Regions from separate parts of the Streptomyces sp. NPDC022552 genome, predicted to be linked through region 1. Evidence: riboswitches for the same ligand, from Rfam matches in the RefSeq annotation. Region 1 holds a riboswitch; each other region holds the start of a gene.
The links. A riboswitch is a leader RNA that binds a small molecule or an ion and turns the genes downstream of it on or off. The one in region 1 is predicted to bind cyclic di-AMP.
Positions count from the first base shown of each region.

Region 1 (5,434 bases):
GGCCTCGACGTCCTCCGGCCTCTCCGCCACCTCTTCGAGGAGCGCCTTGACGGGCGCCCAGCCGGTCCCGGCCGCGATGTAGCTGCGCGGGACCGACGGCGCGGTCCGCGCGGTCAGCGCGCCGCCGGGCGCGCTCAGCCGCAGCCACTCGCCCTCCCGCGTGTCGTCGACGAGCGCCGTGCTCATCGCACCGCCCGGGATGCGGCTGACGTGCAGGTCCACCGTCCCGTCCGCGCGGACGGCGTTGGCCAGGGAGTACGTCCGCCACACCCGGGGGACCCGCAGCGAGCTGACGCCGACGTACTGCCCGGGCCGATGGGCGAAGGGGCGGCGCGGTTTCAGGGTGAGGACCGCCAGGTCCTCACCGAGCAGCTTGCGCCGGACGACGACGGCGTCCCACCACGCCGGCTGCCCCTCGGCCTCGGCCTGGTCGGCGCCTCGCATCATGAGCTCGGCGACGTACCCGTACGCCTCGGTCCACGCCTTCTCGGCCTCGACGGTCCAGGCGGCCCCGGCGGCGTGGGCGAAGGCGGCGGTGAGGCTGGAGCCGAGGGCGGCGTAGAGCGGGGGCGTGGCCAGGAACTTGCGGTGGTCGCGTCCCAGATGGGCGAGGTACTCCGGCAGCCCGGGGTCCTCCAGGTGGGTCACGACATGGGTGAGCGCGGCGAAGAGCCGGTTGCGCTGCGCCCGCATGTCCTCGGGGAAGAGCTCGCGGACGCCCGGGTTGTGCCAGAACAGATGGGAGTAGAAGAAGGTGACGGCATGTTCGGCCCGCCGCTCGACGACGGCGAACGTGCTTCTGAGTAACTGGGCATCCACGCGGGAGAATCTAGGCCACGCGCCTTCACAGGACGATCACATCTGGGGGACCGGTCGGCCCGGAGGCCGGCGCGACGCCGACCTTGTACCGTCTCAGGGTGAGTACGCCCCCCGCCCAGCCCCCCGCTCCCGACCTCTTCACCTGGGAGTTCGCGACCGATCCGTACCCCGCCTACGCCTGGCTGCGCGAGCACGCGCCCGTGCACCGGGCGAAGCTGCCCAGCGGGGTCGAGGCCTGGCTGGTGACGCGGTACGCGGACGCCCGGCAGGCCCTCGCCGACCAGCGGCTGTCGAAGAACCCGGCGCACCACGACGAGCCCGCGCACGCCAAGGGGAAGACGGGGATCCCGGGGGAGCGCAAGGCCGAGCTGATGACACATCTGCTCAATATCGACCCACCCGACCACACCCGGCTGCGGCGGCTGGTCTCCAAGGCGTTCACCCCGCGCCGGGTCGCCGAGTTCGCTCCCCGGGTGCAGGAGCTGACGGACCGGCTGATCGACTCCTTCGCGGCGAAGGGCGAGGCCGACCTCATCCACGAGTTCGCCTTCCCGCTGCCCATCTACGCGATCTGCGACCTGCTGGGCGTACCGCCCGAGGACCAGGACGACTTCCGGGACTGGGCCGGGATGATGATCCGGCACGGCGGAGGGCCGCGCGGCGGGGTGGCACGGTCGGTCAAGAAGATGCGCGGATATCTGGCGGAGCTGATCCACCGCAAGCGGCTCGATCCCGGCGACGACCTGATCTCGGGGCTCATCAAGGCCTCCGACCACGGCGAGCACCTCACCGAGAACGAGGCCGCCGCGATGGCCTTCATCCTGCTCTTCGCCGGTTTCGAGACGACGGTCAACCTGGTGGGCAACGGGGTCTACGCCCTGCTGCGCAATCCCGGTCAGCGCGAGCGGCTCCAGGCCTCGCTCGCGGCGGGGGAGCGCGGACTCCTGGAGACCGGTGTGGAGGAGCTGCTGCGATACGACGGCCCGGTGGAGCTGGCGACCTGGCGGTACGCCATGGAGCCGCTGACGATCGGCGGGCAGGAGATCCCGGCGGGCGACCCGGTCCTCGTGGTGCTGGCCGCCGCCGACCGGGACCCGGCGCGCTTCGACGAGCCGGACACGCTCGATCTGTCCCGGCGCGACAACCAGCACCTCGGCTACGGGCACGGCATCCACTACTGCATCGGCGCACCGCTCGCCCGGCTCGAAGGGCAGATCGCGCTCGCGACGCTGCTGACTCGCCTGCCGGACCTACGACTTGCCGCGGATCCGGCCGATCTGCGGTGGCGCGGAGGGCTCATCATGCGGGGATTGCGCACGCTTCCGGTCGAGTTCTCCCCTTTGGGTGGCTGACGGATCGTCAAGACTGTGACTTTCGCGTGATCTCCGCTGCATCGACTTGTTACTGACGTTCGAATGCCGCTACGTTCACCGTCACCTCAGCAGTCACGCGAAAGGCCCTCCCCATGCGCTCCGGGAACGGACGACACCGCAGACCCCGCCAGGCCCCCGCCATCGTTGTCGCCGCAGGCGTGACGGGATCGGCCTTGGCGCTTCCCCTCCTCGGCGCGGGCTCGGCGTCCGCCGCCGACGCCGCCACCTGGGACCGGGTCGCCGAGTGCGAGTCGGGCGGCCTGTGGAGCGCCCACTTCGGCAACGGGCTCTACGGCGGACTCCAGTTCACCCAGGAGAGCTGGGAGCGGCACGGCGGCCTCGCGTACGCGACCAGTGCGGACCTCGCCAGCCGCGCCCAGCAGATCGCGGTGGCGGAGAAGGCGTTCGCCGCGGGCGACACGCAGTGGGCCACCTGCGCCCCGATCGCCGGGCTGACGAACGACGGCGCCACGCCCGATGTCGACCCGGGCCCGGCCGTGAAGCCGGCGGAGCCCACGGGTCCCCTCCCGGAGTCGAACCGGACCGCGGGCCTTCCGGCCGGATCCGAGACGGCGTCCCCCGAGGCCGACATCCCCGAGACCACCTCGCGGGGGAACGACAGGTCGACCGCGACGCCCGAGACGTCCGGCACGCCCACCGCGCCGACCGCTCCGTCGAGCCCGGGCACCGGGAAGCACCGCGGTGACGCAGCCCCGGAGGAGTCGGTCAATCCGGGCAAGGGTGGCGAAAAGGGTCGGCATGCCTCGCCGACCGATTCCCCGACCGACGCGCCGACTGACATCCCGGCACCTGGCGCGGACGCCGGTGCGGATGCGGCAGATCAGGGCAACCAGGGCAGTAAGGGCAACCCGGACAACACGGCTGCTCAGGACATCGCTGACGCGATCGGTGAATACACCGTCAAGCCGGGCGACAACCTCTCGGTGATCGCCCAGCAGAACGAACTCCCGGGCGGCTGGGGCGCCCTCTATGACGCCAACCGCTCGACGGTGGGTGCCGATCCGGACCTCATCCTCCCTGGCCAGAGCCTCGACCTCAGCCTCGGGTCGACCGCGAACCAGGGATAGTTCGGGGCCGTATGTCCGGTTCTGCGCCAGTGAGACATGGGTCTCTTTGTCTCAACTGGCGCTTCCCGTCCGCAAACTCTGCTTCCGTCACCTCTCACCTGCGTAAATACCCTTCGTCCCGAGGCAAGTAGGGATGATTTGTCCGACCTGGGCCTCTTTGAACTTCCCCCGGGTCTGTGTCTACGGTCAGGACCGCTCGCCACCGCGGGCCCCGTCGACCGAATCGCCGAATCCTGCCGTCGGCCGATGGGAACAGTCGTCGCGTCAAGCGCCGTAGGCAGGAGCGGGGGACCCAAGGTAAGTGCCGCCCCCGGCCGTTGAGACAGACGGCCGACGGACCGGCTTGGGGTGAAGCCGCGCGCAAGGTCGCGCGGCCGGGCAACTCACATGGCCCGAACCCGACAGCTCACCTCGCAGGCGTCGGTGAGGAGAAGTTCCATGCTGTTTTCCACCAAGGGCAAACACCGTCGTCCCTCCAAGGCCACCCGCGCCGTCGCCCTCGCCGGTGTCGCCGGTGTCGCCGTCGCCGCCCCGCTGATGACCGCCGGGTCCGCCTCGGCCGCCACGGCCTCCGAGTGGGACACCGTCGCCCAGTGCGAGTCCGGTGGCAACTGGTCCATCAACACCGGCAACGGCTACTACGGCGGCCTGCAGTTCTCCGCCTCCACCTGGGCCGCCTACGGTGGCACCGCGTACGCCGCGACCGCCGACCAGGCCTCGAAGTCGCAGCAGATCACCATCGCCGAGAAGGTCCTCGCCGGCCAGGGCAAGGGTGCCTGGCCGAGCTGTGGTGTCGGCCTCTCCAGCGCCGCCTACACCGGCGGTGCCGCCGAGACCGCGCCGGCCGCCCCGAAGCAGCAGGAGCGTCAGGCCGAGCAGCCGACGACCCGCAGCGAGACGCGGACCGCCCCGAAGAAGGCCGAGTCCAAGAAGACCGTCACCACCCCGACCGGCAAGAAGGTCAAGAAGGGTGACGGCGAGTACAAGGTCGTCGCCGGTGACACTCTGAGCACCATCGCCGCCGCCCACGACGTCAAGGGCGGCTGGGCGAAGCTCTTCGAGCTCAACAAGGACGTCGTCGAGGACGCCGACCTGATCTACCCGGGCCAGCAGCTTCACCTGAAGTGAGCCCCGCGGCTCGCGTGAGTCCGGCGGCTCACGCGAGTCCGACGACCCTCCCGCGGTGACCACCCCGGTCCGGAGCGTTCTTCCCCCGTACGCTCCGGGCCGGGGTTCCGCGTTCCCGGAGCCAGGGGCCCTGTCAGGCCGGGGTGAGGGCCCCGGCGACGGCCCGGCGGCGGCCCGGAAAGAGGACCGCTCGGGGTTACCGCCGAGTAGTTCTGGGGGTCTTTGGCCCCAGATGCATGCCCTTGGGTCCTTTTTCGTCCCAGGGGGCGGGCGCCCGGCCGACGGGAGCCCTGGAGCCGGTTAGGCTCTTGTCGCAAGGCCAAAGCGACCCTGCACCGCAAGCGTCACATCTAGCGTCACATCCCAGAAGGAGATGCTCGTGCCGTCCATCGACGTCGTCGTAGCCCGGGAAATCCTGGACTCCCGAGGCAACCCCACGGTCGAGGTCGAGGTCGGCCTCGACGACGGCAGCACCGGCCGTGCTGCTGTTCCGTCCGGTGCCTCCACCGGTGCCTTCGAGGCCATTGAGCTCCGTGACGGAGACAAGAACCGCTACCAGGGCAAGGGCGTCGAGAAGGCCGTCCTCGCCGTGATCGAGCAGATCGGCCCGGAGCTCGTCGGCTACGACGCCACCGAGCAGCGCCTCATCGACCAGGCCATGTTCGACCTGGACGCCACGGACAACAAGGCCTCCCTCGGCGCCAACGCCATCCTCGGTGTCTCCCTCGCCGTCGCGCACGCCGCGTCCGAGGCCTCCGACCTCCCGCTCTTCCGCTACCTCGGCGGCCCGAACGCGCACCTGCTGCCCGTTCCGATGATGAACATCCTGAACGGCGGCTCGCACGCCGACTCCAACGTGGACATCCAGGAGTTCATGATCGCGCCGATCGGCGCGGAGTCCTTCTCCGAGGCCCTGCGCTGGGGCACCGAGGTCTACCACACCCTCAAGTCCGTCCTGAAGACCAAGGGCCTGTCCACCGGCCTCGGCGACGAGGGCGGCTTCGCCCCGAACCTGGACTCCAACCG
Region 1 is NZ_JBVHGJ010000007.1:60,191-65,624, reverse strand. Features, by position in the region: gene ACZ3OF_RS19965 (globin domain-containing protein) at 1-819, opposite strand, end outside; gene ACZ3OF_RS19960 (cytochrome P450 family protein) at 918-2,171, shown strand; gene ACZ3OF_RS19955 (transglycosylase family protein) at 2,366-3,280, shown strand; cyclic di-AMP (ydaO/yuaA leader) riboswitch at 3,540-3,715, shown strand; gene ACZ3OF_RS19950 (transglycosylase family protein) at 3,719-4,408, shown strand; gene eno (phosphopyruvate hydratase) at 4,782-5,434, shown strand, end outside.

Region 2 (5,434 bases), on a different contig from region 1:
TACGGCCCGGCATGGGGCCGTACGGATGCCAGACGTGCGCCCGGTCCAGGGCGAGCAGTTCGTCGTTACGCATTCGGCGCGAGCTCCGTCCCGGCGCCGCGACGGCGTACCGCCACCAGGTCCGTACGCGCCCCCGGCACGCCCTCGGCGGCGCTCTCGGACTCCGGGCCCGCCTCCGGGGCCGTCCCGGCGACCGGCGCGTGGCCGCCGCACGGCCCGCAGCCGCCACCCGCCTCGGCATGCGAACCGCAGCCGCCACCCGCCTCGGCGTGCGAGCCGCAGCCCCCGCCCGCCGACGCCGTGGAGCCGCAGCCGCCGGCCGCAGCGGCACCCGCCTCCGCGAGCGCGTCCGCGCGGTGCTTGGGCAGCGTCGTCGTGCCCGCGCCCTCCACCTCGAAGCCCGCGTCCGCGATCATGTCGAGGTCCGCCTTGCCGGCCTGGCCCTCGCTGGTCAGGTAGTCGCCGAGGAAGATCGAGTTCGCGATGTTCAGCGCGAGCGGCTGCATCGAGCGCAGGTGCACCTCGCGCCCGCCCGCGATCCGGACCTCCACGTCCGGGCAGACGAACCGCACCATCGCGAGGATCCGCAGACACCGCTGCGGGGTGAGGTTCCACTCCTTCGCGAGCGGTGTGCCCTCGAACGGGATCAGGAAGTTCACCGGCACCGAGTCCGAGTCCAGCTCGCGCAGCGCGTAGACGACGTCGACCAGGTCCTCGTCGCTCTCGCCCATGCCCGCGATCAGTCCGGAGCACGCCGACAGGCCGGCGGCGTGCGCCTTCTGCACGGTGTCCACCCGGTCCTGGTACGTGTGGGTGGTGGTGATCTCGCCGTACGTCCCCTCGGACGTGTTCAGGTTGTGGTTGTACGCGTCGGCGCCCGCCGCGCGCAGCCGCTCCGCCTGGCCGTCGGAGAGCAGGCCGAGGCACGCGCAGACCTCGACGCCCTCGTTCTGCTCCTTGATCGCCTCGATGGTCTTGCCGACGCGGTCCACGTCCCGGTCCGTCGGCCCGCGGCCGCTCGCCACCAGGCAGACCCGCTTCGCCCCGCCCGCGACACCGGCGGCGGCCGCCTGCGACGCCTCGTCCGGCTTCAGCCAGCTGTACTTGAGGATCCCGGCCGTCGAGCCGAGCCGCTGGGAACAGTACGAGCAGTCCTCGGGACACAGCCCCGACTTCAGATTGACCAGATAGTTCAGCTTCACGCGCCGCCCGAACCACTGACGGCGCACCTTGCCCGCCGCGGCCACCACATCGAGCAGTTCGTCGTCGGAGGTCGCCAGTACGGCGAGCGCTTCTTCACGGCTCGGCAGCTCGCGCCGCAGCCCCTTGTCCACCAGCGTGTTCAGCAGGTCCATAAGGGCTGATCCTCGCCTACGGCACACCTCGCGGCCAAGGAGGATCTGAACAAACGAGCCGGTTTGAGGTGTGTGCATGGCCACACCCTGTCCCCGGGCACGGAGGGTTAGGGTCTGTGCGCTGCCTACAAAAGGATCTGCCCCATGCACCGGGACGAGGACACCCGCCGGACGCCGTTCGACTGGACCGACGCGGAGGCGCGCCGCCGCGCGGAGGCGGGGCTCGTCCGTACGCTCCGGCCACGGGAGGCCGAGTCGGAGCTGCTCGACCTGGCGAGCAACGACTACCTCGGACTGACCCGCCTCCCGGAGGTCACGGAGGCGGCGGCCGAGGCGGCCCGCCGCTGGGGCGCCGGGTCCACCGGTTCGCGGCTCGTCACCGGCACCACCCGGCTGCACACCGGCCTGGAGCGCGAACTCGCCGCCTTCTGCGGCTTCGAGGCGGCCCTCGTCTTCTCCTCCGGCTACACCGCCAACCTCGCCGCCCTCACCGCGCTGAGCGGCCGTGACGCGCTGATCGTCTCCGACGCGGGCAACCACGCCTCGATCGTCGACGGCTGCCGGCTCTCTCGCGCCGAGACGGCCGTGGTCCCGCACGCCGACCCGGAGGCGGTACGCAAGACCCTCCAGGCCCACCCGGGCCGCCGGGCCCTCGTGGTCTCCGACTCCGTCTTCTCCGTGGACGGCGACCAGGCCCCGCTGGCCGGGCTGGCCGACGCCTGCCGTGCCCACGGCGCCGGGCTCGTCGTGGACGACGCCCACGGTCTGGGCGTGCTCGGGGACGGCGGGCGGGGCGGGCTGCACGCCGCCGGGCTCGCGGGCGACCCGGACGTCGTCGCCACCGTCACGCTCTCCAAGTCGCTCGGCAGCCAGGGCGGAGCCGTCCTCGGCCCCGCCCGGGTGATCGAGCACCTGGTCAACGCGGCCCGTACGTTCATCTTCGACACCGGTCTCGCCCCGGCCGCCGCGGGCGCCGCCCTGGCGAGCCTGCGGCTGATCGAGGGCGACCCCGGCCTCGCCGAACGCGCGCGGACAGTCGCCACCACGCTGCACCGGCTGCTCACCGCGGCCGGACTGACCGCCGTACGTCCGGAGGCGGCCGTCGTCTCCGTCCGCGCGCCCTCGCCCGAGGCCGCGCTGCGGTGGGCGGCGGACTGCCGTGACCAGGGGCTCGTCGTCGGCTGCTTCCGCCCGCCGTCCGTCCCGGACGGCGTCTCCCGGCTGCGGCTCACCGCCCGCGCGGATCTGACGGACGCGCAGATCGAGCAGGCCGTCGCCACGATCGTGAGGACAGCACCTCCGGCCCACTGAGCGCAGCCCAAATACGGTCTCTCGTAGCAGAGTTCACCGCTTCGAGCGACAAATATGCACATATCTTGGTGGATCGCCATACGGGGCGCCACGATCGGTGGCACTCTGACGCGTAGCGCAATCCGGGCCGGGCCCGGTGGGAAAGGGACAGCGTCGCCATGGCAGACCACCAGGAAGCAACCGTCACTCTGCCGAGCGATCCCGCCTCGGTCTCCGCCGCCCGAAGATACGTCGCCGACGTCCTGACCGGCTGGGGGCTCGCGGAGGCCGGCGACACCGCCGACACCGTCCGGCTCATCGTCTCCGAACTGGCCACCAACGCCGTCCAGCACACCTTCGGGCAGTCGCCCACCTTCACCGTCGACGTCCGGCTGGAGCGCGAGGAGCAGCTCCACATCGGCGTCACCGACAGCCACCCCCGCTGGCCCAAGCGGCTCCCGGCGGCGGTGCAGCAGGACAACGGCCGGGGGATGGTCATCATCCGTTTCCTGACGGCCGAGGCCGGGGGTCGGCTCTCCGTCACGCCGACCAGCGAGGGCGGCAAGACGGTCTGGATCAACCTTCCCTGGACCGCCGCGCCGCACCAGGCGCTCGCCGCTCAGCCCGCCGGCTCCTAGCCGGCACGAACCCGCCGCGCGGCCGGGCGGGGTGGGTAGCCCGGACGAGTGATGACGCTCGGCCGAGGCGGTGGGGGAGCGGGCGGCAGGCGCGCCCCCCTCGGGGTGAAGCGCTCGTGTCCCCAGGGTGCCGAGGGCGAGGGGTGCGGCGGCGCCACCGCACCCACCCGCCGCGTCAGCTCACATCACAACACGGCGCGTCGGCTTCGGCGCGGCGTCAGCGGACCCGGCCGTAATACACCTTGGACGACCAGATCTTGTCGAGCTTCACCCAGGAGCCGGTCTTGGGCGAGTGCCAGATCTTGCCGCTACCCGCATAGATCCCCACGTGGTAGACCCTTCCACCCGAGTGGAAGAAGACCAGGTCCCCCTTCTGCCGGCTGGAGGCCGAGATGTGCCGGGTCTTGTTGTACTGCTGCTGCGCGGTACGAGGCAGCGACTTGCCCGCCTTCTTGTACGAGTAGAGCGTGAGCCCCGAGCAGTCGAACCTGGTCGGTCCGGACGCTCCGTACTTGTAGGGCGATCCCTTCTTGGAGGCGGCGATGTTCAGCGCCTTGCCGGCGTGCGACGTCGCGGCCTGGGCCTCCGGTGCGGCGCCTGGCGCCAGCATCGTGCCGCCGAGGGCGGCGAGGGTGAGAGCCGAGACGGCTCCGGCCCGGGACAGCATGGACGGGACATGAATCTGCGCACTCATGCGCAACCCTTCGTCAGCCGCCTGTGAAGGATGACCTGTCGGGTTCGGGCTGGCGAAGTTGCCCGGCCGCGGCTGCGGCTTCACCCCGAGGAACGGCCCTCACTGGGCGGCCGTCCCGTACTGCTCGGGTCCTCCACTCCTGCCGATCCACTCCTGTCGACCAGACATCCGGGACAGCGGCAGGACTCGGCGTCCGCCCGGACCGCCCCGCCGCGGTGGCGGGGGCTTGTCGTCGTGAGGGATCTTGACCCACAACCAGGGCGAAATCCGAGTCGAAACGGCGTTATGTGAGGCTCCTCACGACTGATCCATTCGAGTGGACAGGCAGGTTTCGTGATCTTCGGAGGTTTGGCCGACGAGTCCCGGACCAGGGGTGGAGTGGCCCGATTCCGCCAGATGCGTACACCTGTTGTGCAACTCACCCCACACATATGTCGATTCGTCGACTACGCCGAACGGGGGAGCGATTCTGCGGCTCCGCTGCTCCGAGTGGACCTCGACACGACACGGGGATATGTCAACTCGCCGGTTTCTCCGGCACGGTGACCCGGCGCGCCCGGCGCTCCCCGTCCAACAGCCGCAGCGCGCGGGTCAATGTCTCCGCGTGGACCTCGCTCTCACCGCGGACATGCATCACCGTCAGCGCGTCGCGCAGGGCGTTCGCCTTCCCCACCAGGGCCTGTGCCGCGCGCAGCGCCCCATACGTATGCGATCCCTTGGATGGATTGATCCGTCCCAGCAGGTCGACGACTTCGAGATAGGCGTCGATGAACTCGCCCTCGGCACGCGTCAGGGCGGGCAGGGGTGGCAGCTCGGGAACCATGTCCGGCTCACCGGGCCCCGGCGCCGCCCGACGCCCCGCGGTTCTGGATCACGTGGTCCACCAGGCCGTACGCGGTGGCGGCCGGTGCGTCGAGGACGGTGACGCGGTCGATGTCGGCGTCGATCCGCTCGCGGCTCTGCCCGGTGTGGGTGACCAGGATGCCGGCCAGCATCGCGCGGAGCCGGATCAATTCCCTTGCCTGGATGTCGAGATCGCTCGGCTGTCCCTGCAACGGCTCGTCCGTCGTGGGCTGCTGGAGCACGACCCGGGCGCCGGGCAGCGCGAGCCGCTTCCCGGGCGCGCCCGCCGCGAGCAGCACGGCGGCGGTCGAGGCGGCCTGCCCGAGGCAGGTGGTCTCCACGTCGCAGGTGACGATCTGCATCGTGTCGTAGATCGCGGCCATGGCGCTGACCGAACCGCCGGGTGAGTTGATGTAGAGCGAGATGTCCCGGTCCGGGTCGGCGTACTCCAGGTGCAGGAGCTGGGCGATGACGTCGTTGGCCGAGGTCTCGTCGATCGGGGTGCCGAGGAAGACGATGCGCTCCTCGAGCAGCTTGGAGTACGGGTCTAGGGTCCGGCTCCCGGAGCTGGTGCGCTCGGTGAACTCGGGCAGGACGTAGCGGGCGCGCATGAG
Region 2 is NZ_JBVHGJ010000004.1:436,720-442,153, reverse strand. Features, by position in the region: gene ACZ3OF_RS15025 (adenosylmethionine--8-amino-7-oxononanoate transaminase) at 1-73, opposite strand, end outside; gene bioB (biotin synthase BioB) at 66-1,355, opposite strand; gene ACZ3OF_RS15015 (8-amino-7-oxononanoate synthase) at 1,500-2,666, shown strand; gene ACZ3OF_RS15010 (ATP-binding protein) at 2,825-3,283, shown strand; gene ACZ3OF_RS15005 (C40 family peptidase) at 3,501-3,977, opposite strand; cyclic di-AMP (ydaO/yuaA leader) riboswitch at 3,981-4,154, opposite strand; gene ACZ3OF_RS15000 (hypothetical protein) at 4,495-4,800, opposite strand; gene ACZ3OF_RS14995 (ClpP family protease) at 4,808-5,431, opposite strand.
Region 2: another riboswitch for cyclic di-AMP. It lies ahead of ACZ3OF_RS15005 (C40 family peptidase); the one in region 1 lies ahead of ACZ3OF_RS19950 (transglycosylase family protein).

Region 3 (5,434 bases), on a different contig from region 1:
AAGACGGAGAACGGAGAAGAACTCATGGCGGAAGAAGTGTTCGACGGATTCGATCACACGCAGTACGAGGAGGAGGTCACCGAGCGCTGGGGCCGCGACGCGTACGAGAAGGGCGACCGCTGGTGGCGCTCGCTCAGCGCCCAGGAGAAGCAGGCGTTCATGGACGAGCAGGCCGGCATCGCCCGTGACTTCGGGCAGGCGGCACGGGACGGCCTCGCCGCCGACAGCGACGAGGTCCAGGCGATCGCGCGTCGCCACGTCGCATGGCTGTCGACCACCACGACGCCGACGAAGGAGTACGTGATCGGCCTCGGCCAGATGTACGTCGACGACCCGCGCTTCGGTCAGAACTACGACCAGCACGGCGAGGGCACCGTCCTTCTCGTCCGGGACGCGATGGCCGTCTACGCGGAGCGCAACCTGTGAGCGGCCGGCCCCGGGGTCTGCCCTGCTGAGGTAACCCACTTGGCCGAGCGAAGGTCGCCGCGCGGCGCGGCGCCCGGCACCCTGGGGTGGGCGCGGTACGGTCCGTCGCCGTGTACGGACCGGGCAGGAGAGCACAGGTGGGGCAGGGGAGCGGGAACGGGAAGGGAAACGGGAACGGGAGCAGCGCTGACGGGAACAGCGGGAACGGGAACGGGAGCCCTCGGGCGCGTGCCGAGCGGACCCGCCGGTTCCTCCGCGCCCTGCCCCCGCTGGTGATCCTCGGCGGGGTCGTCTTCGACCTCTCCACCCCGCCCGCGTACACGGCCGCCCCGATGTTCTCGGCCGCGCCGCTCCTCGCCGCCCCGTTCTTCTCCATGCTGACGACGCTGCTCACGGGCATCGCCGCGATCCTCGCCGGCGTCGGGCTGCACCTCTACAACGGCACCTCCAGCGAAGTCCCGTCCCTCACGGAGACGTTGACCGTCATCACGGTCTCCGCCCTCGCCCTGCTGGTCAACCGGGTCGTACTGCGCAGCGGGGAGCGGCTCGCCTCGGCGCGCGTGATCGCGGAGACCGCGCAGAAGGCCGTCCTGCCGACGCCCGCCGAGCGGATCGGCGGGCTGCACGTCGCCGCCCGCTACGAGGCCGCGCAGGCGGACGCGTTCATCGGCGGTGACCTGTTCGCCGTCCAGGACACGCCGTACGGGGTACGGCTCGTGGTCGGCGACGTCCGGGGCAAGGGGCTCGACGCGGTCGAGGCGGTCGCCATCGTGATCGGCGCCTTCCGGGAGGCGGCCGAACAGGAGGCGACGCTCGAGGGCGTCGCGCAGCGGCTGGAGCGGGCCCTGGCCCGGGAGGGCACGCGCCGCTCCAGCCTCGACGCCATCGAGGGGTTCACCACCGCCGTCCTGGCCGAGATCCCGCGCGGGGACGGGCACGTACGGGTGGTGAACCGCGGCCACCCCGAGCCGCTGCTGCTGTACGCGGACGGGGGCCTCGCCCACCTCGAACCGACCGAGCCCGCCCTGCCGCTCGGCATGGGGGAGCTGGCCGCCTGGCCGGACCGGGCCGACGAGGTTCCGTACCCCCCGGGCGCCACGCTGCTCCTCTACACCGACGGGCTCTCCGAGGCGCGCGACGCCTCGGGGGCCTTCTACGATCCGGCCGAGCGGCTCGCCGGGCGGATCTTCCCGGGGCCAGAGGAGCTGCTCGACGCGCTGGTCGACGACGTCCGCCGGTACACGGGCGGAGGCTCCACGGACGACATGGCGCTGCTCGCGGTGAGCCGGCCTGCGGTCGGGCAGCCGGAGCGGCGCAGGACGATGCCCGTGGTGCCGTGACCATCCGTAGTGGAGAGGTACCGCTGAGATAACAATTGACGCACCATCAGTTCAGGGGGCTCGGCAAAGGTCCGTACTGAAGCGGGATCAAATCGGGCTGTACCAGTTCAATCTCGTTAATGATCAAGCGGAACAGCTTGGAATCCGGCCCTCGTGTCTATTAACGTTCGATAACGCAGCGCGGTCGTCCCAGCCGTCGTAAGAGACGGCACCGTGCGCACGCGCCGAATCTCGAAAGGGAACCGGGGAACCACTACTTGGGGTGAATCGGGCACCGTCGCACTCGTGCGACACCGCCCGTAGGAGACCTTCCTGCTCCGAACCCGTCAGCTAACCCGGTAGGCGAGAAGGAAGGAAAGGAGTACGCCTCCGTGGCGTCCAACACCCCTGCTCCCGAGGGTCTTTCTGACGGGTTCAACGCGTTCGGCGCCCCGGGCGCCGCCGGGACGGACGACGACGCCGCGACGTGGGGGGAGTGGAACCCCACCGAGGACTCCCTTCGCCAGCAGGCCCGTTCGGGCGGCCGTCACCGTGTCGTGAAGCAGCGCTCCGGATTCGCCCGCTCCTCCACCGTCCTCGGTGTCGGTGTCATCGCGGCCGTCGGCGCGGGCGGCATGGCGACCGCCAAGGACAAGCCCCCCGTCTCGATATCCCTCCCCGACCTCAACCTGCCGGACGCCTCCGAGCTGCCCGGTGTCGGCGAGCTGATCTCCGGCGAGGACGGTACGGACTCCGGGACGAACAACCCGCAGCCGCTCACGGCCACCCTGGCGCTCCCGGCCGACAGCACCCAGAAGGCCGAGGGCTCCCCGGCCGCCTCGACGGCGGACGCCGGTGAGGCGCTGCGCGCCCGCATCATGCAGCAGGCCGAGCAGCAGCAGGCCTCCGCCGACGCCGACCAGAAGGCCGCGGCGGAGAAGGCGGCCGCCGAGAAGGCGGCGGCCGAGGCTGCGGCGAAGGCGGACGCGGCGGAGAAGGCCGCGGCCGAGGAGAAGCGGAAGGCCGAGGAGGCCGCCGCGGCGAAGGCCGAGGCCGAGCGCCTCGCGAAGCTCGCCGCGAGCTACTCGCTGCCCACGTCCTCGTACACCCTCACCTCCACGTACGGCCAGTCCGGCTCCATGTGGTCCTCCGGGCAGCACACCGGCCTCGACTTCGCGGCGCCCACCGGCACCCCGGTCAAGGCCGTGCACGGCGGCACGATCAAGTCGGCGGGCTGGTCCGGCTCGTACGGCTACCGGATCGTCCTGGAGCTGGAGGACGGTACGGAGGTCTGGTACGCACACCTGTCCTCGATGACGGCGAGCGTCGGCCAGTCCGTGGGCACCGGTGACACCATCGGCCGCGTGGGCGCGACCGGCAACGTGACCGGGCCGCACCTGCACCTGGAGGTCCACACCCCGGGCGGCGCGGGCGTCGACCCGGCGGCCTGGCTGGCGGGCAAGGGCATCTCGGTCTGACCCCACGCGCCGGACACGCGAAGGCTCCACGCGCTCGTTCCCACGGCTTCGGCAGTCCTGGCGGCGTCCCCCCGACGCCAGGGCTGTCGGAATACCCGTACGGCGGTGGGTGTTCGAGCCTCGCATGACCTCTCTTCGCCCGCTGGGCAGCTCCGACCTGCACGTCTTCCCCCTGGCGCTGGGCGGCAACGTCTTCGGCTGGTCCGCCGACCAGGCGCAGTCCCTCGCCGTCCTCGACGCCTACACCGCCGCCGGCGGCAACTTCGTCGACACCGCCGACATGTACTCCCACTGGGCCGAGGGCAACCAGGGCGGCGAGTCCGAGACGCTCATCGGCAAGTGGCTGGCCACCCGCGGCAACCGCTCCGACATCGTCCTCGCCACCAAGGGCGGCGCCCACCCCCAGTACAAGGGCCTCTCCGCGACCACCATCAAGGCCGCGGCGGAGGAGTCGCTGCGCAGGCTCGGCACGGACTACATCGACCTGTACTACACGCACTTCGACGACACCTCCGTCCCGGTCGAGGAGATCGTCACCGCGCTCGACCAGCTGGTGAGGGACGGCAAGGTGCGGGCCGTCGCCGCCTCCAACATCGCCCCCGAGCGGCTCCAGGCCTCCCTCGACTTCGCCGAGGCCGAGGGGCTCGCCCGCTACGTCGCCCTGCAGCCGCACTACAACCTGCTCTCGCGCGACACGTACGAGGGCGAGCTGATGGCCACCACCGAGCGGGCCGGGCTCGCGGCCGTTCCGTACTTCGCGCTGGCGTCCGGCTTCCTCACGGGCAAGTACCGCCCGGGGAAGACCGTCGACAGCGTCCGCGCCGAGGGCGCCGCCGCGCACGCCGAGACCGAGCGGGGCCGGCGGATCCTGGCCGCGCTGGACACCGTGGCCGAGGCGCACGGCGCGGAGGTCGCCACCGTCGCCCTGGCGTGGCTCGCGTCCCGGCCGACCGTCGCCGCGCCGATCGCCTCGGCCCGTACGGTCGAGCAGCTCCCGGCCCTGGTCGCGGTCGCGGACCTGCGACTGACCGACGCCGAACTGGCGCTCCTGACGGAGGCCTCCGCCGCTCAGGAGCCTGCCGGGAGGGGCGCCTAGCTGCGGTACGGGTTGTAGCCGCCGTAGTCGAGGTACTGCGGCGGCGCCCACACCCGGCCCGTCGCCCGCGCCGCGTACGTCAGGGCGGGCGACGCGACCGCCTTGCGCTGCCAGAGGTGGTGGAGCAGTTCCTGCTCGCGCGCGGTGAACTCCGGTCCCGCCGCGCCGCGCTGCGCGCGATGGCGCAGGAACGCGAGGGTCGTCGCGAACGCCTCGTACTCCCCGACCGCGGCGGCGGCCGGCTTGCCGTACGTACGGCGGGCGAAGTCACGGGCCACGGAGCGGGCCCGCATCGAGGAGAGCGCGAGCGGCTCCGCGGGCGAGAGCCAGCCGGCCGCCGCGTACGCCGGGAGCTGCCCGGATATCGTGCGCAGTTCGCGCTGTCTGCTCCATATCGCGAGCCAGGTGAGCAGGGCGAGCGTGGGCACCATGAACATGCCGTAGACCAGGATGAAGCCCAGCGGCCCGAGGATCGTCGCCGAGCCGTTCCACAGGGCGTGCATGCCCATGGCGAGGAGCAGCCCGGCCAGCGGCAGCAGCGTCCGGCGCAGTCGCAGGAACGTGCGGCGGGAGGAGGCGAGGGCGGCGAAGGCGAAGCCGAGGCCGGTGAAGACGGTGAAGAGCGGATGCGCGAACGGCGACATCACGACCCGTACGAAGAACGTGCCCGCGGTCATGGCGCCGAGGCCGCCGGAGCCGACGTCCTGGTCCTCGCCGAAGGCGTTGCCGAGATAGAGGATGTTCTCGGTGAACGCGAAGCCGGTGGCGGTGAAGCCGGCGACCACGACGCCGTCGACGAGGCCGGTGAAGTGCCGTCTGCGGAAGAGGAAGATCAGCAGGATCGCCGCGGCCTTGGCGCTCTCCTCCACGACCGGTGCGACGACCGTGGCACCGAGGGACTCGGCGGAGGCGGGGTCGGCGGTGGCGGTCGCGATCCAGCGGACCGCGAAGGAGTTGGCGAGGATCGCGACGAGCGTGGCGGCGAAGGCGCCCCAGACGAAGGCGAAGATCAGATTGCGCCAGGGGCCCGGTTCGACCCGGTCCAGCCAGCGGAACGCGGCCAGCAGCAGCGGCACGGGCAGGACGGCCAGCGCGAGCCCGACGAGGAAGCCCTC
Region 3 is NZ_JBVHGJ010000005.1:19,058-24,491, reverse strand. Features, by position in the region: gene ACZ3OF_RS15630 (MerR family transcriptional regulator) at 1-426, shown strand, start outside; gene ACZ3OF_RS15625 (PP2C family protein-serine/threonine phosphatase) at 687-1,766, shown strand; cyclic di-AMP (ydaO/yuaA leader) riboswitch at 1,979-2,126, shown strand; gene ACZ3OF_RS15620 (M23 family metallopeptidase) at 2,138-3,223, shown strand; gene ACZ3OF_RS15615 (aldo/keto reductase) at 3,348-4,319, shown strand; gene ACZ3OF_RS15610 (PrsW family intramembrane metalloprotease) at 4,316-5,434, opposite strand, start outside.
Region 3: another riboswitch for cyclic di-AMP. It lies ahead of ACZ3OF_RS15620 (M23 family metallopeptidase); the one in region 1 lies ahead of ACZ3OF_RS19950 (transglycosylase family protein).

Region 4 (5,434 bases), on a different contig from region 1:
GCGACGACCTGCGTCTGCTGTACCTCGTCTCGCTGAGGCCCGAAGACGGCCGACTCCAGGAGGTACGCATGATTCCCCTGCGGGCCCGGCGCCTGCGGCTGGAGCACGCCCCCCGCCGTGACGCGCGCTGGCTCCATGACGTCCTGGGCCGGAAGAGCCGGCCCTACGGCGCGCGGGTCGACCTCGACGAGGACGGAACCCTCGTCGCCCGCCCCGCCTGACGGGCGGCGGCCGCACCCGCCCGCGCACACGCTCCGGACCAGGGAGACGAGCGGGACATGTACTTCACCGATCGCACGGACGCAGGACGGCAACTCGCCGCACGCCTGGAGCACCTCAAGGGCCATGACGTCGTGGTCCTGGGGCTTCCCCGCGGCGGGGTGCCGGTCGCCGAACAGGTCGCGGACGCACTCGGAGCGCCCCTGGACGTCTGTCTCGTACGCAAGCTGGGGGTGCCTTTCCAGCCGGAGCTGGCCATGGGCGCCATCGGCGAGGGCGGCGTCCGGGTCCTGAACGACCATGTCCTGGCCGACACCCGGGTCTCCGGCGGTGACCTGGCCGCCGTCGAGGCCCGCGAGCGCACCGTGCTCGGGCAGCGGGCCCGGCGCTACCGGGGAGACCGCCCACCGGCCCGGCTCGACGGCCGGACGGCCGTGGTCGTCGACGACGGACTGGCGACGGGAGCCACGGCGGTCGCCGCCTGCCGGGTCGTCCGTGCCCAGGGGGCCGCGCGGATCGTCCTCGCGGTGCCGGTCGCGCCGAGCGACTGGCCGGAGCGGATCGGCAGGGAGGCGGACGAGACCATCAGCGTCCACGAACCGGCGGTCTTCTACGCGATCGGCCAGTTCTACGAGGACTTCTCGCAGACACCGGACGAGGAGGTCGTCGCCTGTCTGGAGCGCCACCACGCCGGGCGCGGCACGGACGACCAGGACCCGGAGGTGCGCATCCCGGCGGGGGAGGCGCGGGTCGCGGGCCATCTGGTGGTGCCCGACGGCGCCGCGGGGATCGTGCTGTTCGCCCACGGCAGCGGCAGCAGCCGGCACAGCCCCCGTAACCGGGCCGTCGCGGAGAGCCTGAACCGCGCCGGCCTCGGAACGCTCCTGTTCGACCTGCTCACCGAGGAGGAGGCCGACGACCGGGACAACGTGTTCGACACGGAGCTGCTGGCCGGCCGGCTGGCCAGGGCCACGCACTGGCTGGCGGGCCGGCCGGGCCTCGACGGGCTGCGGATCGGCTACTTCGGCGCCAGCACGGGCGCCGCGGCCGCCCTCTGGGCCGCCGCCGACCCGCTGTCCGACGTGTCCGCCGTCGTCTCGCGCGGCGGCCGCCCGGACCTCGCGGGGGCGCGCCTCGCGCAGGTGCGCGCCCCGACGCTGCTGATCGTGGGGGGTCGCGATCCGCTCGTACGGGAGCTGAACGAGGCGGCGCAGGCGCGGCTCACCTGCGAGAACCGGCTCGTCGTCGTCGACGGTGCCGGGCACCTCTTCGAGGAGCCGGGCACGCTGGAAGAGGTCGGCGAACTCGCCGCGGGCTGGTTCGCCGACCACTTCCGGAGCGCTCGTGGCTGAGCGCCCGTCACCGGAGCGACTGTCAGTACGGTCCGTTGACGTTGTCGATGGAGCCGTAGCGGTCCGCGGCGTAGTTGCAGGCCGCGGTGATGTTGGCGACCGGGTCGAAGAGGTCCATGGACGTACCGGGCACGTGGTAGGCCAGGAAGGTCGGTTCGATCACCTGCAGGAGGCCCTTGGACGGGGTGCCCTTGACGGCGTTGGAGTCCCAGAGGTTGATCGCCTGCGGGTTGCCCGAGGACTCGCGCATGATGTTGCGGTGGATGCCCTCGTACGAACCGGGGATGCCGTACTTCTGCAGGACGTCGAGGGACTCGCGGATCCAGCCGTCCAGGTCGTTGGTGTAGCTCTTGGCGGCGGCAGGAGCGGCCTTGGCCGGGGCGGCGGCGGGGGCCTTCGCCGGGGCGGCCTTGGCGGGGGTCTTGGTCGCGGCGGCGCCGGGAGCGGCGCTCCGCTGCTGCGAGCGGTCCGCGCGGTCCGTGCTCGTCGTACGGGCCGAGGACTTCTGCTTCTCGGCGGCCGCGGGCTTCCCGGTCAGCGAGAGTTCCAGACCCGGGTGAATAAGTGACGGATTGTCACCGACGGCCTTGCGATTCGCCTGGTACAGGGCCTTCCAGCCGCCTCGCACGCCCTGTTCGTGTGCGATCACGGAAAGGGAGTCACCGCCGACGACGGTATAGATCTTGGGGGCGGAATTCCCTGCGGCGGGAACCGATTCCGCGATCTTCGCCGGGCTGGTGAAGGCGGTCTTCTGGACGGGCGCGACGGTGTGCGCCGCGTTCGGCGCCGCGTGCGCGCCGGCCGTCGCGACGAGGGGGAGGGCCAGCGCGGCTCCACCCGTACTCGCGAGGGCGATACCGCGGCTGAGGGGACGTCGCTTGGGGCGCCGGTGCTTACCGTGAGCGGGCATGAAGGATTCCTCTCCGGCGCCTGCGGGGTGAGCTGTCGGGTTCGGGCTGGAGCTGCCCGGCCGCACGCGTGCGGCTTCACCCCAAGCCGCTCCGGAAATCCGGGCCGGCGAAAAAACTGGGTCCCCCGCTCCTGCCGACGGGTGAATGGTTGGTCTTTTCGGACGGTGGCAGGATTCGGCGATCCGTCCGGGTCGAGGTGACCGTAGGCGAGAAATGTCGGACGGAACAAGGCTGGGCATGGATGCGAAATGAACAGGAAATTCAGAAATGAGTTCCCCGCAGCCGCGGCAGCACCGAACTTCCTTGGGGCGCAAGGGGAAGGGGTCCGTCCGGAAGGGTTGCGTCCCGATCGCGTGATTCCTGTCACCCCGGTAGTCAAAACGGTCATACCGGTAAATTCAGCTGAGTAGAGAAAAGGGGCACAAGGGCATGAAAATGCCCTTGTGCCCCTTTTGGTGGGAAGTAGTGGGGTACGTCAGCCTGTGGTGCTCGGGGCGCCGGTCTCGATGTGACCGGTGTAACGGCGCGACCAGGTGCCGTCGATGTCGGCCGTGATCGTGAAGTCGTACCAGCCGTCGCTGTACGCCACGGCGTTGAAGAAGTCCTCGCGCGAGGAGTTCGCCGGGACCGGGTACGTCCACGGCCCGTCCGTGCGGTAGGCGTTCGAGCGGATCGTGAAGGTCACGGGGCCGGCCGAGGTGTTGGTCATCCTGAAGTAGACCGCCGTCTTCCCGGTGCCCGGCTCGGTCGCGAACCTCGCCGCCACCTCGATCGCCTTGCCCGCCTTCGACGCGTCACCGATGAAACGGCGCAGGAAGCGGTTGGGGCCCATCATCGAGATGTCGTACTTGCCCGACCCGGACCCGAGCCCGATGTTGAAGTAGTCCGTGGACGTCGTGCCCGGGTCGACCGTGTACTGCCAGGCCGCCGTGTCCCGGTGCTGGTGCGGGTGGATCGTGAAGTGCGCGGCCCGCTTCGCCTGCGCGCCCCGGTTCGTCATCGAGAACCAGGCGAGGATCTTGCCCGCCGCACCGAACTCGAACCGGTCGAGGTTGCCGTTGACCTGGTACGGCACGGCGCGCGCCGGACGGGTGCCGGACTCCTGCGCGGGCAGGGCGTTGTCCTGCGGCACCGGGTTCGGCAGCGGGCCGCAGGTGGACTGCCCGATGACCTTGGCGGTGGAGGGCAGGCCGGAGGGAACTCCGTACACCGGTCGCGCGAAGTCGAAGACGCCCGTCAGGTCGCCGGTGACCTTCCGCCGCCACGCGCTGATGTTCGGGCAGGTGGCGGGGGTTCCGATGGCGGCCGTCCAGGTCTCCATGAAGCGCAGGACGGAGGTGTGGTCGAAGACCTCGGAGCTCACCCAACCGCCGCGCGTCCAGGGCGACATGACGAGCATGGGGACACGGAAGCCCAGACCGATCGGCACGCCGTCGATGTACTCGCCGGGCGTTCCGGGCGGAGCGACCGGCGGCGGCACATGGTCGAAGAACCCGTCGTTCTCGTCGTAGTTGAGGAACAGCACGGTCGAGTCGAAGACCTCGGGGTTCGCGGCGAGCGCACGGTAGACGAGATCGACGAAGTGCGCGCCGTCGCCGGGCGGGGCGTAGGGGTGCTCGGAGAACGCCTCGCTCGCCACCACCCAGGAGACCTGCGGCAGGGTTCCGGCGACGGCGTCGGCGCGGATCGCGGCGGCTATGTCGTCCGGGGTGGAGCCGGTGACCTTCGGCACGGAGCCCATGCCGCGGTCGTGCAACGGGTCGCCCGGCCGGGCGTCGGTGAACTTCTTGAAGTACGCGAGGCCGTTGTCGCCGTAGTTGTCCTGGGCGTTCTGGTAGACCTTCCAGTTCACACCGGCCCGCTGGAGCGCCTCGGCGTACGTCTCCCAGGTGAGCCCGGACTCCTCGCCGCCGTCCTTGCTGGAGGCGTCGATCCTGCCGCTCCAGAGGAAGGTGCGGTTCGGGCCCGTGGCGCTGAGCGCCGAGCAGAAGTACGCGTCGCAGACGGTGTAGTTGTCGGCGAGGGCGTAATGGAAGGGGATGTCGCCGCGGTCGAGATAACCGAGGGTGCGGGTGTTGCCGACACCCGTGACCCAGTTGTCCATCCGGCCCTTGTTCCATGCCGCGTGCTGCGAGGTCCAGCTGTGCGGCAGGTCCCCGTTGCACTGCGCGAGGGTCTCCCCGTCGACACCGCCTGCCGGCGGGGTGGCGCTCAGCTTCCACGGGTACTGCCGGCCACCCCAGTTGGGCTGGTGGAACATGCCCCAGCCGCCCGGGATGTTCCCCGCCGCCCGGTCGCCGAAGCCGCGGACACCGCGCAGTCTGCCGAAGTAGTGGTCGAAGCTGCGGTTCTCCTGCATGAGGATCACGACGTGCTTGACGTCGGTGATGGTGCCGGTCGCGGCGGAGGCGGCGGCCGACGCCGTGCCCGTGGGCAGCGTCGCACCCGCCACGAGCCCTGCCCCGATCCCGACGAATCCCCTGCGGCTGATGGGAGTCATGCCCCGCCTCTCGTGTCACCGCGTGCCCCCATGGCACACGGTGGACAGAATGAGGGAGGCGAGCTTAAAGGTATACCTCCGTGCGGTAATTCTTGGGTGAACTTACGAAGGGCCTCGGGTGGTGGCGATCTGATTGGTCCCGAAGCGAACCAATGCGACGAACGGCACGATGCAGCGACCGCTTCTAGGCGAGGGGGCCGGCGGCGTCCCGGCGCAGCATCAGCAGTGCCGCGTCGTCCTCGGCGTGTGGTCCGTCCGTGAGGGAGCCGAGCAGGTGGTCGGCCAGCTCCTCCAGATCGGTCGGTCCGTCCGAGAAGGCGGCGGCCAGCCGGGAAAGCCCGAGATCGAAGTCCTCACCCGGTTTCTCGACCAGTCCGTCGGAGTAGAGCAGCAGCGTCTCGCCCGGCGCCAGCCGGGCCGTCGTGTACGGGTACGAGGCGAGCCCCCAGGCG
Region 4 is NZ_JBVHGJ010000010.1:158,236-163,669, reverse strand. Features, by position in the region: gene ACZ3OF_RS25025 (CapA family protein) at 1-221, shown strand, start outside; gene ACZ3OF_RS25020 (phosphoribosyltransferase family protein) at 279-1,571, shown strand; gene ACZ3OF_RS25015 (transglycosylase SLT domain-containing protein) at 1,594-2,481, opposite strand; cyclic di-AMP (ydaO/yuaA leader) riboswitch at 2,484-2,635, opposite strand; gene ACZ3OF_RS25010 (phosphocholine-specific phospholipase C) at 2,958-4,982, opposite strand; gene ACZ3OF_RS25005 (PP2C family protein-serine/threonine phosphatase) at 5,167-5,434, opposite strand, start outside.
Region 4: another riboswitch for cyclic di-AMP. It lies ahead of ACZ3OF_RS25015 (transglycosylase SLT domain-containing protein); the one in region 1 lies ahead of ACZ3OF_RS19950 (transglycosylase family protein).